4 regions of the Streptomyces sp. NBC_01750 genome follow, and region 3 is predicted to be linked to each of the others. Evidence: riboswitches for the same ligand, from Rfam matches in the RefSeq annotation. Region 3 holds a riboswitch; each other region holds the start of a gene.
What was found. A riboswitch is a leader RNA that binds a small molecule or an ion and turns the genes downstream of it on or off. The one in region 3 is predicted to bind cobalamin.
Positions count from the first base shown of each region.

Region 1: another riboswitch for cobalamin. It lies ahead of metE (5-methyltetrahydropteroyltriglutamate--homocysteine S-methyltransferase); the one in region 3 lies ahead of OG966_RS09800 (cobalamin biosynthesis protein).
Region 2: another riboswitch for cobalamin. It lies ahead of OG966_RS27105 (ribonucleoside-diphosphate reductase subunit alpha); the one in region 3 lies ahead of OG966_RS09800 (cobalamin biosynthesis protein).
Region 4: another riboswitch for cobalamin. It lies ahead of OG966_RS12545 (prenyltransferase/squalene oxidase repeat-containing protein); the one in region 3 lies ahead of OG966_RS09800 (cobalamin biosynthesis protein).

Region 1 covers NZ_CP109137.1:899,929-902,840, reverse strand. Annotated here, with positions in the region: gene OG966_RS03970 (FAD-dependent monooxygenase) at 1-1,095, shown strand, start outside; cobalamin riboswitch at 1,186-1,413, shown strand; gene metE (5-methyltetrahydropteroyltriglutamate--homocysteine S-methyltransferase) at 1,574-2,912, shown strand, end outside.
Region 2 covers NZ_CP109137.1:5,934,586-5,937,497, forward strand. Annotated here, with positions in the region: gene OG966_RS27105 (ribonucleoside-diphosphate reductase subunit alpha) at 1-1,891, opposite strand, end outside; cobalamin riboswitch at 2,034-2,159, opposite strand; gene mctP (monocarboxylate uptake permease MctP) at 2,404-2,912, opposite strand, start outside.
Region 3 covers NZ_CP109137.1:2,161,440-2,164,351, reverse strand. Annotated here, with positions in the region: gene OG966_RS09800 (cobalamin biosynthesis protein) at 1-926, opposite strand, end outside; cobalamin riboswitch at 1,034-1,172, opposite strand; gene OG966_RS09795 (hypothetical protein) at 1,362-1,583, opposite strand; gene OG966_RS09790 (inorganic phosphate transporter) at 1,596-2,837, opposite strand.
Region 4 covers NZ_CP109137.1:2,783,408-2,786,319, reverse strand. Annotated here, with positions in the region: gene OG966_RS12550 (SCO2322 family protein) at 1-479, opposite strand, end outside; gene OG966_RS12545 (prenyltransferase/squalene oxidase repeat-containing protein) at 479-1,732, opposite strand; cobalamin riboswitch at 1,844-1,977, opposite strand; gene OG966_RS12540 (MBL fold metallo-hydrolase) at 2,024-2,912, opposite strand, start outside.

The DNA of each region.
Region 1 (2,912 bases), 1.3 Mb from region 3:
TACATGCTCGCCGATGTGGAGGTCGACTGGGACCTGCCGCGCGGGTACGGCGTACGCGCCATGCACCATGGTGCCGACGGCGCCGTCGACGACCTGCTGGTGTGTATCCCGCTGCCCGGCGAGCGCAGGTACCGGATGTCGATGCTGGTGCCGCCCGAGCTCTCGGCCTCCCGCCAGGCCGGGGGCGGCGACCGGAGACGGGACGGGGTGGCGCACGGCCTGGAGGGCGGCCCGACCCCGTCGCTCTCCGACATCCAGGCGGTCCTGGACCGGCTGGCGCCGCAGCCGACCACCGCCTCCGCCATGCGCTGGTCCTCGGTGTTCCGGATCAGCCACCGACTGGTCGACCGGTACGGCGACGGCCGGGTCTTCGTCGCCGGGGACGCCGCGCACATCCATCCGCCGACGGGCGCGCAGGGTATGAACACCGGCATCCAGGACGCGTACAACCTGGCCTGGAAGCTCGCCCTCGCGGCCCAGGGTGCCGCGCATCCGCGGCTGCTCACGAGCTACGACGCCGAGCGCCGGCCGGTGGGTGAGGAGGTCGTCGGCCGCACCGTCCGGCACGCCGCCGAGGGCGTCCAGGCCGACCCGACCGACCCGGCGACGCTGCTGCTGCGCGAGGCGCAGCTGCTCGTCGGCTACCGCGGCAGCCCGATCGTGGGGCGCCCTTACCCCAGCCGCGACAACGGGCCCGGCCCCCAGCCCGGCGACCGGGCCCCGGACTGCGGCGGCCTCACCGGGGAGATCACCGAGTACCCGCTGCGGCTGTACGACCTGCTGCGGGACCGCGGGCACCTGCTGCTGCTGTACGGGAACGGCGATGCGGGCAAAACGTTCGATGAACTCGCCACTGTGGCCAGGGAGTTGTCGCAGGACAAGGTGGAAGCATGCGCGGTGCTCGCCGACGGCGAGCCGGCCGGGACACGGCTGCCGGTGTACCACGACGGCCGCGGCGAGTTCCGGCAGCGCTACGGGGTGCAGGATCCGACGGCATTCGTGGTGCGCGCGGACGGCTACCTGGGCGCCCGGCTCTCCCCGCCGACTGCCCAAGAACTGGCCGCTCACCTCGCCGGCGTATTCCGGACCGGCTGAGCAGGCGCTCCCGCTCAGATCCAGCGAGGTGAGCGGAGCTTCTGGCCGTCCGATATGTGGGCGCGGTGTTACGTGTGAGGTGGGCAGAGCCTAGGCTGGACCCGCAGCTGGTTCGCCCTGTCCTCCAGACAGGCGCGTCGCAAGAGGGAATCCGGTGGGAATCCGGAACTGCCCCGCAGCGGTGAGCGGGAACGACCGCCGTCTTACGCACTGGCCCCGGAAACGGGTCTGGGAAGCGACGGCCAGTAGGTGCCTTCGTACAACGAGAACGAAGGCGAGCCCGCAAGTCCGAAGACCTGCCACTGCCCGTGCGCGAACGCGCGCGGAGATCTCGGTGACCTCGTGGGCGGGTCGGCGGCGGTACGGGCAGGCACAGGCACATCCAACAGGTGTGCGGCCGCTGCCCCGGTTGCCATTCCTTCGCGTCCCACGACCTGTTCCGGGGTCGCCCGACGAGAGACTCGCGAAGGAGAGTTCCGTGTCCACATCTGCAGCCGCAGGAGCCCGGGCCACTGTTTACGGCTACCCGCGCCAGGGCCCGAACCGGGAACTGAAGAAAGCCATCGAGGGCTACTGGAAGGGCCGCGTCGGCGCCGACGCCCTCCGGGAGACCGCCACCCAGCTGCGCCGGGCCAACTGGCAGCAGCTCGCCGACGCCGGAATCCACGAAGTACCCACCGGCGACTTCTCGTACTACGACCATGTCCTGGACACCAGCGTCATGGTCGGTGCCGTGCCCGACCGTCACCGCGCGGCCTTCGAGGCCGACACGCTCGACGGTTACTTCGCGATGGCCCGCGGCACCCAGGATGTCGCGCCCCTGGAGATGACCAAGTGGTTCAACACCAACTACCACTACCTGGTCCCCGAACTCGGCCCCGGCACCGTCTTCACGGCCAACCCGGCCAAGCAGGTCGACGCGCTCAAGGAAGCCCTCGCGCTCGGTCATACGGCACGCCCGGTGCTCGTCGGGCCGATCACCTATCTGCTGCTCGCGAAGCCCGCGCCGGGAGTCCCCGCCGACTTCGAACCGCTCACTCTTCTGGGCCGGCTGCTGCCGGTGTACGCCGAGGTGCTGTCCGACCTGCGGACCGCGGGAGCGCGATGGGTGCAGCTCGACGAGCCGGCTCTGGTCCAGGACCGGCTGCCGGCCGTGCTGAACGCCGCGGCCCGCGCCTACCGCGACCTGGGCGCGCTCACCGACCGGCCCAAGCTCCTGGTCGCCTCCTACTTCGACCGGCTCGGCGAAGCCCTCCCCGTGCTGGCCAAGGCGCCGGTCGAGGGCCTGGCACTCGACTTCACGGGCGCCGGTGCCGCCAACCTCGACGACCTCGCCGCTGCCGGAGGTCTGCCCGGCAAGCGGCTGATCGCCGGAGTCGTCGACGGCCGCAATGTGTGGATCAACGACCTGGGGAGGTCCATGGCCACACTCGCCACCCTGCTCGGCCTGGCCGGCCGGGTGGACGTGGCGCCTTCCTGCTCGCTGCTGCACGTGCCCCTCGATGCCACCGCGGAGCGCGATGTGGACACCCAGGTCGCCCGCTGGCTGGCCTTCGCCCGCCAGAAGACGCACGAGGTCGTCACTCTGGCCCGTGGCCTGACCGAGGGCTCTCACAGCATCGCCGCCCAACTGGCGGCCAACCGGGCCGATTTGTTGTCCCGTTCCACCTCCGCCCTCACCCACGACCCCGCCGTGCGTGCCCGCAGTGCGGCAGTCACCCGGGCGGACACCCGCCGCAGCCTCCCGTACACCGAGCGCGCCACGGCCCAGCGCGCCCGCCTCGGTCTGCCGCCGCTGCCCACGACCACGATCGGCT
Region 2 (2,912 bases), 3.8 Mb from region 3:
TGAAGAGGTTGGAGACCTGCGGCTCGATGCACTCGTAGACACCGGCGATCGAGGCGATGGTCGCGGTCGGCGCGATGGCGAGCAGCAGGGAGTTGCGCATGCCCGTCGAGGCGACCCGGGCGCGCAGCGCGTCCCAGCGCTCCGGCCAGTTCAGCTCGACGTCGTAGTGGTCGGGGTGCAGCACGCCACGGGCCGCGCGCGTCCGGGACCAGGCGGGCAGCGGGCCGTTGCGCTCGGCGAGGTCGCAGGACGCCTCGTACGCCGCGAGCATGATCCGCTCGGCGATCTTCGTGGAGAGCGCCTTCGCCCCGGCCGAGTCGAAGGGCAGACGGAGCTTGAAGAAGACGTCCTGGAGGCCCATCGCGCCAAGGCCCACCGGACGCCACTTGGCGTTGGAGCGGCCGGCCTGCTCGGTCGGGTAGAAGTTGATGTCGACGACGCGGTCGAGGAAGGTGACGGCGGTACGGACGGTCGCGTCGAGCCGCTCCCAGTCGATGCCGCCGTCGGCCACGAACGAACCCAGGTTGACCGAGCCGAGGTTGCAGACGGCCGTCTCACCGTCGTCCGTCACCTCGAGGATCTCGGTGCAGAGGTTCGAGGAGTGGACCGTGTGGCCCGGCTCCGCCGTCTGGTTGGCGGTGCGGTTGGAGGCGTCCTTGAAGGTCATCCAGCCCTGGCCGGTCTGGGCGAGCGTCCGCATCATGCGGCCGTAGAGGTCACGGGCCGGCATGGACTTCTGTGCGAGACCCGCGGCCTCGGCCTTGCGGTACGCCGCGTCGAATTCGTCGCCCCACAGGTCGACCAGCTCCGGCACGTCCGCGGGCGAGAACAGCGACCAGTCGGCGTCCGCCTCGACGCGGCGCATGAACTCGTCCGGGATCCAGTGCGCGAGATTCAGATTGTGCGTACGCCGGGCGTCCTCACCGGTGTTGTCGCGCAGCTCCAGGAACTCCTCGATGTCGGAGTGCCAGGTCTCCAGGTAGACGGCGGCGGCGCCCTTGCGCCTGCCGCCCTGGTTCACCGCGGCGACCGAGGCGTCGAGGGTCTTGAGGAACGGGACGATGCCGTTGGAGTGGCCGTTGGTGCCCCGGATCAGCGAACCGCGCGAGCGGATACGCGAGTAGGAGAGGCCGATGCCCCCCGCGTGCTTCGAAAGACGGGCCACCTGGTGGTAGCGGTCGTAGATCGAGTCGAGCTCGTCCAGCGGCGAGTCCAGCAGATAGCAGGAGGACATCTGCGGGTGGCGGGTGCCGGAGTTGAAGAGCGTGGGCGAGGAAGGGAGGTAGTCGAGGCGGCTCATCAGGCCGTACAGCGCGGCGACTTCGTCCAGGGCAAGGACCGAATCGTCCTCGGCGAGACCGCAGGCGACGCGCAGCATGAAGTGCTGTGGGGTCTCGATGACCTGACGGGTGATCGGGTGCCGAAGCAGATACCGGCTGTAGAGGGTGCGCAGACCGAAGTAGCCGAAGCGGTCGTCGGCGGCCTGGTCGACGAGGGAGTCCAGCCGCGCGGCGTGCAGCGTCACGAACCGGGCCGTACGGTCCGCGATCAGGCCCTCGCGGTGCCCGACCGCGACGGAAGCGGAGAAGGCCACCGCGCCCTGTCCCGCTGCTTCGTCCGCGATATGACGGGTCAGCAGTCGGGCGGCGAGCCGCGAGTAGGCAGGATCCTCGGAGATCAGCCCCGCGGCCGCGTCGGTGGCGAGGCTCCGCAGCTCGGCCGCGTCCGACCCGGCGTGTCGTCCGCGCAGCGCGGCGGCGGCGACGCGTCCGGGGTCGGTGTCGGGCAGATCGGCGGTGAGGTCCGTGAGGGTCCGCAGCAGCGCGGTCCCGGGGCCGTCGGCCACCTGCTCGGAGATGCCTGAAGCCGGATCGGCTGGCGCGATGGTCACGTGGTGCTCTCCCTCGCTCGGCTCTGGGCCGGCGGGGGAGGGGAGGCCGGTACGGGCGTACTCACCCGTCGAAGGGCAGCACACCGTACGGCGTCCACCGGCCCAACCGCGAGGCCCGGACGTCTCGGCACCCGGTTCGGTCGAGCCGGATGCACCATCGGCAGGTCCTCGGACTGGCGGGGTACGACAAAGCGCACCGCATCACACCGTTGCGGGACAGTTCCGGATTCGCACCGGATTCCCCTGCGTCGACAGCGAGCATGAGCATACATGTGGGGGCCGCTTGATGCGGCACCCCCCACATGTTGTGTCATGGAGCACTGCAGCTCCAACGCGTAAGTGAGCAAGGCGATCCCGGGGATGGGCCGTGACTCCGCCCCGGACCCCGCGCCGCCCATCGTCGGCGGGGCCTGATCCGCCGGGCGCGGCGGGAGGTTCAGCCCCTCCCACACAGCAAAGGGCCGTCGCGTCCCCTCCCGGGAAACGCGACGGCCCTCACGCCGGCCGCACCGTCAGTGACTCACCCCCGCCGTCGCCGGCGGCAGTTCCACCTGGACGTCAGGGTCGCCCGCGTCCGCCGTGTAGTCCGACGGGCTGGTCTCGTCGACGCCCTCCGGGGCCTTGAGTGCACGCAGGACGAACGTCATGACCACCGTCACCACCACGTTCAGGATGAACGCCGTGAGGCCGATGTAGCCGATCTCGCCGATGCCCGGGATCTCAGCCGAGGAGCCGCCGAAGTGCTTCTGTGCCGGGCTCGCGACTCCGTATGCCGCCGACGTGCCGTAGATCATGCCGACCGCCCAGCCCGCCAGCAGCGCCCAGCGGTGGAACCACCGCGTGAAGAGGCCGCCGACCAGCGCCGGGAAGGTCTGCAGAATCCAGATGCCGCCGAGGAGCTGGAAGTTGATCGCCACCGTCTTGTCCATCGTCAGGACGAAGACCAGCGCGCCCACCTTCACCAGCAGCGAGACCAGCTTGGAGATCTTCATCTCCTGCGCGGGTGTCGCATCCGGCTTGA
Region 3 (2,912 bases):
TGACCCGCGAGGCGGCCCGCCGCGCAGGTCGCCAGTGTCAGCCAGCCGACGCGGCGCGAGAGCCGTACGGCGCGTTCGATGTCGCCGAACTCCACCGGGCGCCCGCCGGAGTTGAGAACGGGACGGTGCTCGACCCGGCCGCCGTACGAGAGGGTCCCGCCCAGCCGTACGCCGAGCGCACCCGCGAACGCGGCCTCCACCGGGCCCGCGTTCGGGCTGGGGTGCTTCTTCGCATCGGCCCGCCAGGCCCGTACGGCCCCGCGAGCGTTCCCGCCCGCGAGTACCGCGAGACCCGCGGTGAGCCGGGCCCCTGGCCAGCCGGCCACATCGTCGAGCCGCGCCGAGGCCCAGCCGAACCGCCGGTACCTGGACGACTTGTGCCCGACCATCGCGTCCAGCGTGTTGACGGCACGGAACCCCACCAGACCGGGCACGCCCGCGAGAGCGCCCCAGACCAGTGCGCCCACCACGGCGTCGGAGGTGTTCTCGGCGACGGACTCGACGACGGCGCGCGCGATCTGCTGCTCGTCCAGCGCCTGCGGATCGCGCCCGCACAGATGCGGCAGGCGCTCCCGCGCCACATCCACGTCCCCGGCGGCGAGCGCGCCGCCGATGGCCCGTGCCTCCCGGCCCAGCGAGGTCCCTCCGACGACGGCCCAGGTGGCCGCGGCGATCAGCGCGACGGATGCGCGGCCGCGGTCCCGTACACCGCGCGCGAGAAGCGCGGCGGCACCCGCGGCGCCACCGGCGCACACGGCGGTGTGCAGCGCGCCCCAGCCGCGGTGGTCACGCCACAGGACATGCTCGACAGCGCCCGCGGCCCGCCCGAACGCGGCGACCGGATGGCCTCGGCGGGGGTCGCCGAGCAGCAGGTCGCCGGCCAGGCCGGCGGTGGCGCCGTACACGAATTCACGGTCGGCACGCATGGGTTCAGGCCGACGCTTCGCCTCGAACGACCCTTGTACTCACAGCAGGAACTGAACCGCAGCCGGGCATGGCGACATGTCCTCACTCAGGGTGTCCGCGCCCTGGTTCGACGTGATCGGCGGTGAGAGTTCCTGGCTTCCGGGGATTGTTCCCCGGTGACAGTGGCGGGACCGCGCCGGATTTGCACCGGCTTCCTCTTCTGCCGCCGTAGATGGCCTCGGCAGTCCACCACGCTGCGAGAACGACCGTCAACTTGCCTTTGACCTGCGGTGCAAGAGTGTGTTGGGGCACACATGGGGAGCGGATCGTCCTAGGTGTCGAAAACGGGCCGTACTGCCGCTTCGCCCGCGACGGAAAAGCCGGGCCGGGTCACCCGAAGGGGTGCCCGGCCCGGCCTGTGAAGCGGCTGTCGAAAGCCCGGTGGAACTGTGCCGTCAGGTGACGATCAGATAGATCCCGTACGCCACGGCCGCCGCGCACAGCGCGAAGCAGGCGTACGCGCCGGTGCGTGCCAGGGCGGCGGAACCGCCCTGCGCGGCCGCCGACTCCTGCTTGGTCAGGCCCACGACGCCCAGGGTGAACAGACCCACCAGGGCGACGGTGGCGACGAGGCTCACGCCGAAGACGGAGCCGAGAGCTGCCCAGTCGATACTCATGCTGATCTGTCCTTACACCGTGGCCGGCTGGGTCGGCTCGGAGTCGGCGGAGGCCGGAGCCGGGATGGTGGTCTTGAAGTCCTGCGCGGGCGTGCCGGCCGGCGGCGGGGTGACGGCCGCGATGGCGGTGGTCACGACTCCCGCGGGCTCGGCGTCCGGCGTGGTGACGTTGGTGTGGTCGACCACCTGGCGGCGGGAGATGAACCAGATCGCGGCGCAGGCGCCGATCAGGAAGGCCGCGACGACCGCGACACCCCAGTCGCCCTGCTTGGTCACGAACTCCGAGCCCGCGGCGACCAGGCCCGCGGCCGGCAGCGTCAGGCCCCAGGCGACGAACATCCGGGTGGCGGTGGACCAGCGGACCACGCCGCCCTTGCGGCCCAGACCCGCGCCCATCACGGCGCCGGAGCAGGAGTGCGTGGTCGACAGCGAGAAGCCGAGGTTGGAGGAGGCGAGGATGACGCTGGCCGCGCTGGTCTGGGCGGCGAAGCCCTGCTGCGGCTGGAGGTCGGTGAGGCCCGTGCCCATGGTGCGGATGATGCGCCAGCCGCCGAGGTAGGTGCCCGTCGCGATCGCGAGACCGGCGGAGAGGATGACCCACATCGGGGGGTTGGAGCCGGGGGAGAGGACACCGCCGGCGACGAGAGCCAGCGTGATGACACCCATGGTCTTCTGAGCGTCGTTGGTGCCGTGGGCCAGCGAGACCAGGCCGGCAGACGCGATCTGGCCGGAGCGGTAACCCTTCGAGGTGGCCTTCGCGTCGGCGTTCTTGCCGATCTTGTACGTCAGCCGGGAGGCGAGGAACGCCGCGACGCCGGCGACCAGCGGTGCGGCGATCGCGGGAATCAGCACCTTGGTGACGACCGTGCCGCCGTTGACGCCGCTGACGCCGACCGAGGCGATGGTGGCGCCGACCAGACCGCCCATGAGGGCGTGCGAGGAACTGGACGGCAGGCCGATCAGCCAGGTCATCAAGTTCCAGAGGATGGCGCCGACGAGCGCCGCGAAGATGACTTCGGGTGTGATGCCTGACTCGGTGACGATGCCGCTGGAGATCGTCTTGGCGACCTCCACGGACAGGAATGCGCCGACGAGGTTGAGCGCGGCGGACATGGCCACCGCCGTCTTGGGTTTCAGAGCGCCGGTCGAGATGGTCGTCGCCATCGCGTTGGCGGTGTCGTGGAAACCGTTCGTGAAATCGAACACGAGAGCTGTCACGATCACAATCGCGAGCAGCAAGGTGATGTGTTCCATTTACCCAGGCAATCGTTTGACGTCAGTGGCTCGGCGAACGTAGTTAATCTGGATGAACGGAAGATGAACTGGGAC
Region 4 (2,912 bases), 620 kb from region 3:
GACTTCGGGTAGCCCGAGATCGCGCAGAGCAGCGCTTCGCTGTTGTACCGCAGCGGCTTCGCCACCGATGCCAGCGCCTCCGCGCTCGTCGCGTCCTTGCCGACCTGCGTGCACGCCGACCGCGCCGCGGGCGGGGTCTCGCCCGCCGGCGCGTCCGCCGGCGTTCCGGAGTCGATGACCAGCGCGATCCGCTTCATGCCGTCCTTCGGTGGCGTCCCGCCGCAGATCGCGTCGAAGTCCGGGGCCTTTCGTGGCTGCGCCGAGTCCCCGCTGTCCTCGCTCACCGAGAAGCGGAAACCGTTCACCGAGCCGTCCGACGGCCTCGCCGTGGCCGGTCCCTCGGTGGCGTACGTCCACTTCCCGCCGCCGCTCTGCCAGAACGACCAGTAGCGGTAACCCGCCGCCTGCGCCGGACCCGCGCCCAGCACCGTGAGCGCGGCGCCGAGCGCGAGGACGAGACAGAGGACTCGGGTGCGCATCACCGCTGCTGGTTCTTCTTGCGGCCGCTGATGAGGATTCCGGCGCCGACACTGGCGACGAAGAACACGCCCACGATCCACCACACCCCGACGCCCGAGCCGGAGTCCTTCTTCTCGTCCTTCTTCTCGTCCGCGGCCTGCGCCGGCTGCCCCTTCGCCGACTTGGGCGCGGGGCCCGTCGCGTTGAGCCCCGCCACCAGGTCCGTCCCGCCGAAGCTCTTCGGGTCCGCGCCACTCGCATGCGCGGCGAAGATCAGCTGCGCGTACGCCGCCGGGCCGGACGCCTTCGCCCAGGCCGCCGAGTTCTGCCGCAGCCACTCCAGCGGCTTCTTCGCCTGGTCGCCGAGGCCCTGCGCGTTCAGCGCGACGATCGCGTCCGCCGTGTTCCCGAAGTCCGGCTTCTCCGTCGGGTCCGTGGCGCCCGGCATCGGCGCCGTGTCGAGGTGCCCGGTCCTGGCGAGCGCGGTCGCCAGGTACGCCGCGCCGTTGTGCGCCGCACCCTCGACCGTCGTCGCCTTCTCGCAGACCGTGCCCTTGGCGTCCTTCGTGCCCGCCGTCACGACCAGGCCCTTGCCGTGCGCGCCGGCCACGGCCGCCGCCGTGGAGTCGGCGACGATGCCGGGTGACTTCAGCTGGAAGACGAACGCGCCGCCGTCCTTCCCGCCGCACGGCTTCGCGAACGCCAGCAGCGCGTCGTACGGCGTCTTCCCGCCCTTCGACTTCACCGCCGCCGGCTTCTCGCCCGCCGCCGCGAGCGCGCCGATCACGATGGACGTGGAGTTGGCGTCGCTGGCTCCGCCCGGGTTGTAGCCCCAGCCGCCGTCCGCGTTCTGCACGGACTTCAGCCAGTCGGCCGTCTTCTTCACGGCGGCGTCCTGCCCGCCGAGCGCGGCGAGCGCCTGCACCGCGGCCGCCGTGGCGTTGGAGTCCAGCGGCAGCTTGGCGTCGCACGCCTTGGTCGCGTCCGCGCGGTACGAGGGGAAGCCGCCGTTGTCGCACTGCTGACCGGTCAGCCAGTCCACGGCCTTGTCGGCCGGCGTGACGCCCACCGTGTCCTGTGCGAGCAGCGCCAGCGACTGCCGCCAGACACCGTCGTACGTCGGGTCGCCCGTGCCGTACAGACCGGCCGGCAGCACGGTCGACGGCTTCGGAGACGGCGCCGCTGTCGCGGCCGGTGCGGCGGCCGCGACAATGGCCACGCCGAGTACGGCGGAGGCGGCGAGCGATATGGCGCTGCGGCGAACGGTGGTCATGGCGGGCTGGGCCTCTCCTGGGGGAGCCGGGCACAGGCACGCTGAGGTACCAGGGCTCCGGCTCCGTATTCCTCGACGGTGCCGGCCACCGGCGGCTGCCGGTGGCACGAGCCGGTCACGACCGTGTACGGGGCATTCCGACTCACCGCCTGCGACGGCGGTTCACGGTTGCGGGTCAGCGCCGGATTTGCACCGGCTTCCCCCCGTACGGTCATGATGACGACTCGCTCACTGTACCGACCGGTCGTCGGCCGGACGCCGGTGGCCACCCCGGGCCGGACCGCCACGTACTCAGACCGCCACGTACAGCGTGGGGCCGCTCCCCGCGAGCACTTCCGCGTGCCCGAGCTTCACCAGGCGCCGCAGATGCGCCTCCGCCTCCGAGACCGCGATGTTGCGTGATCCGTACGGGATCTGCTCCCAGGGCCGGTTCCACTCCATCCGCTCGGCGACCTGCCACGCGGTGCGCGGCGCGGCGAGCAGCCCGAGCAGACCGGTGAGCCGTTCCTCGTGGTGGGCGAGCAACTCCCGTACCCGGGAGGCGGCGTCGGGGAAGGCGTACTGGTGAGCCGGGAGCACCTCGGCGGGTGCGAGGCGGCGGATGCGCTCCAGGGAGTCGAGGTAGTCGCCGAGCGGATCGGTGACGGTGGCTGTGTCGCCGGCGGCCGGATCCTCGTAGAGGCCGATGTGCGGGGTGATCCCGGGCAGCAGATGGTCGCCGGAGAAGAGCCGTCCATTGCCGGGGCTGCCCGCCGGATGGGCCTCATCCAGGTGGAGGCAGACATGGCCGGGCGTGTGGCCCGGGGTCCAGATGGCGCGCAGCCGGCGGCCCGGCAGGTCGAGGAGTTCGCCGGGAACGATCTCCCGGTCGGGCAGGGCCCCGCGCAGGCCCGGCAGCGTGCGCATCCGGCCCGAGGCGCGGGCGGCGCGCAGCGGCGCGGTGTGCTCGTCGGGGGCGCCGGCCCTGGTGAGCTTGTCCGCCAGATACTCGAGCCAGAGGGCCGGTGCGGCCTCCCTGGTGCGGCGTACGACCGCAGTGTCCGCGGCGTGCATCGCGATCCAGGCGCCGGAGACCTCCCGGACCTGTCCGGACAGTCCGTGGTGGTCGGGGTGGTGGTGGGTGATGACGACGCCGTGGATGTCACCGACCGCGACATCGATCGAGCCGAGACCCGCGACG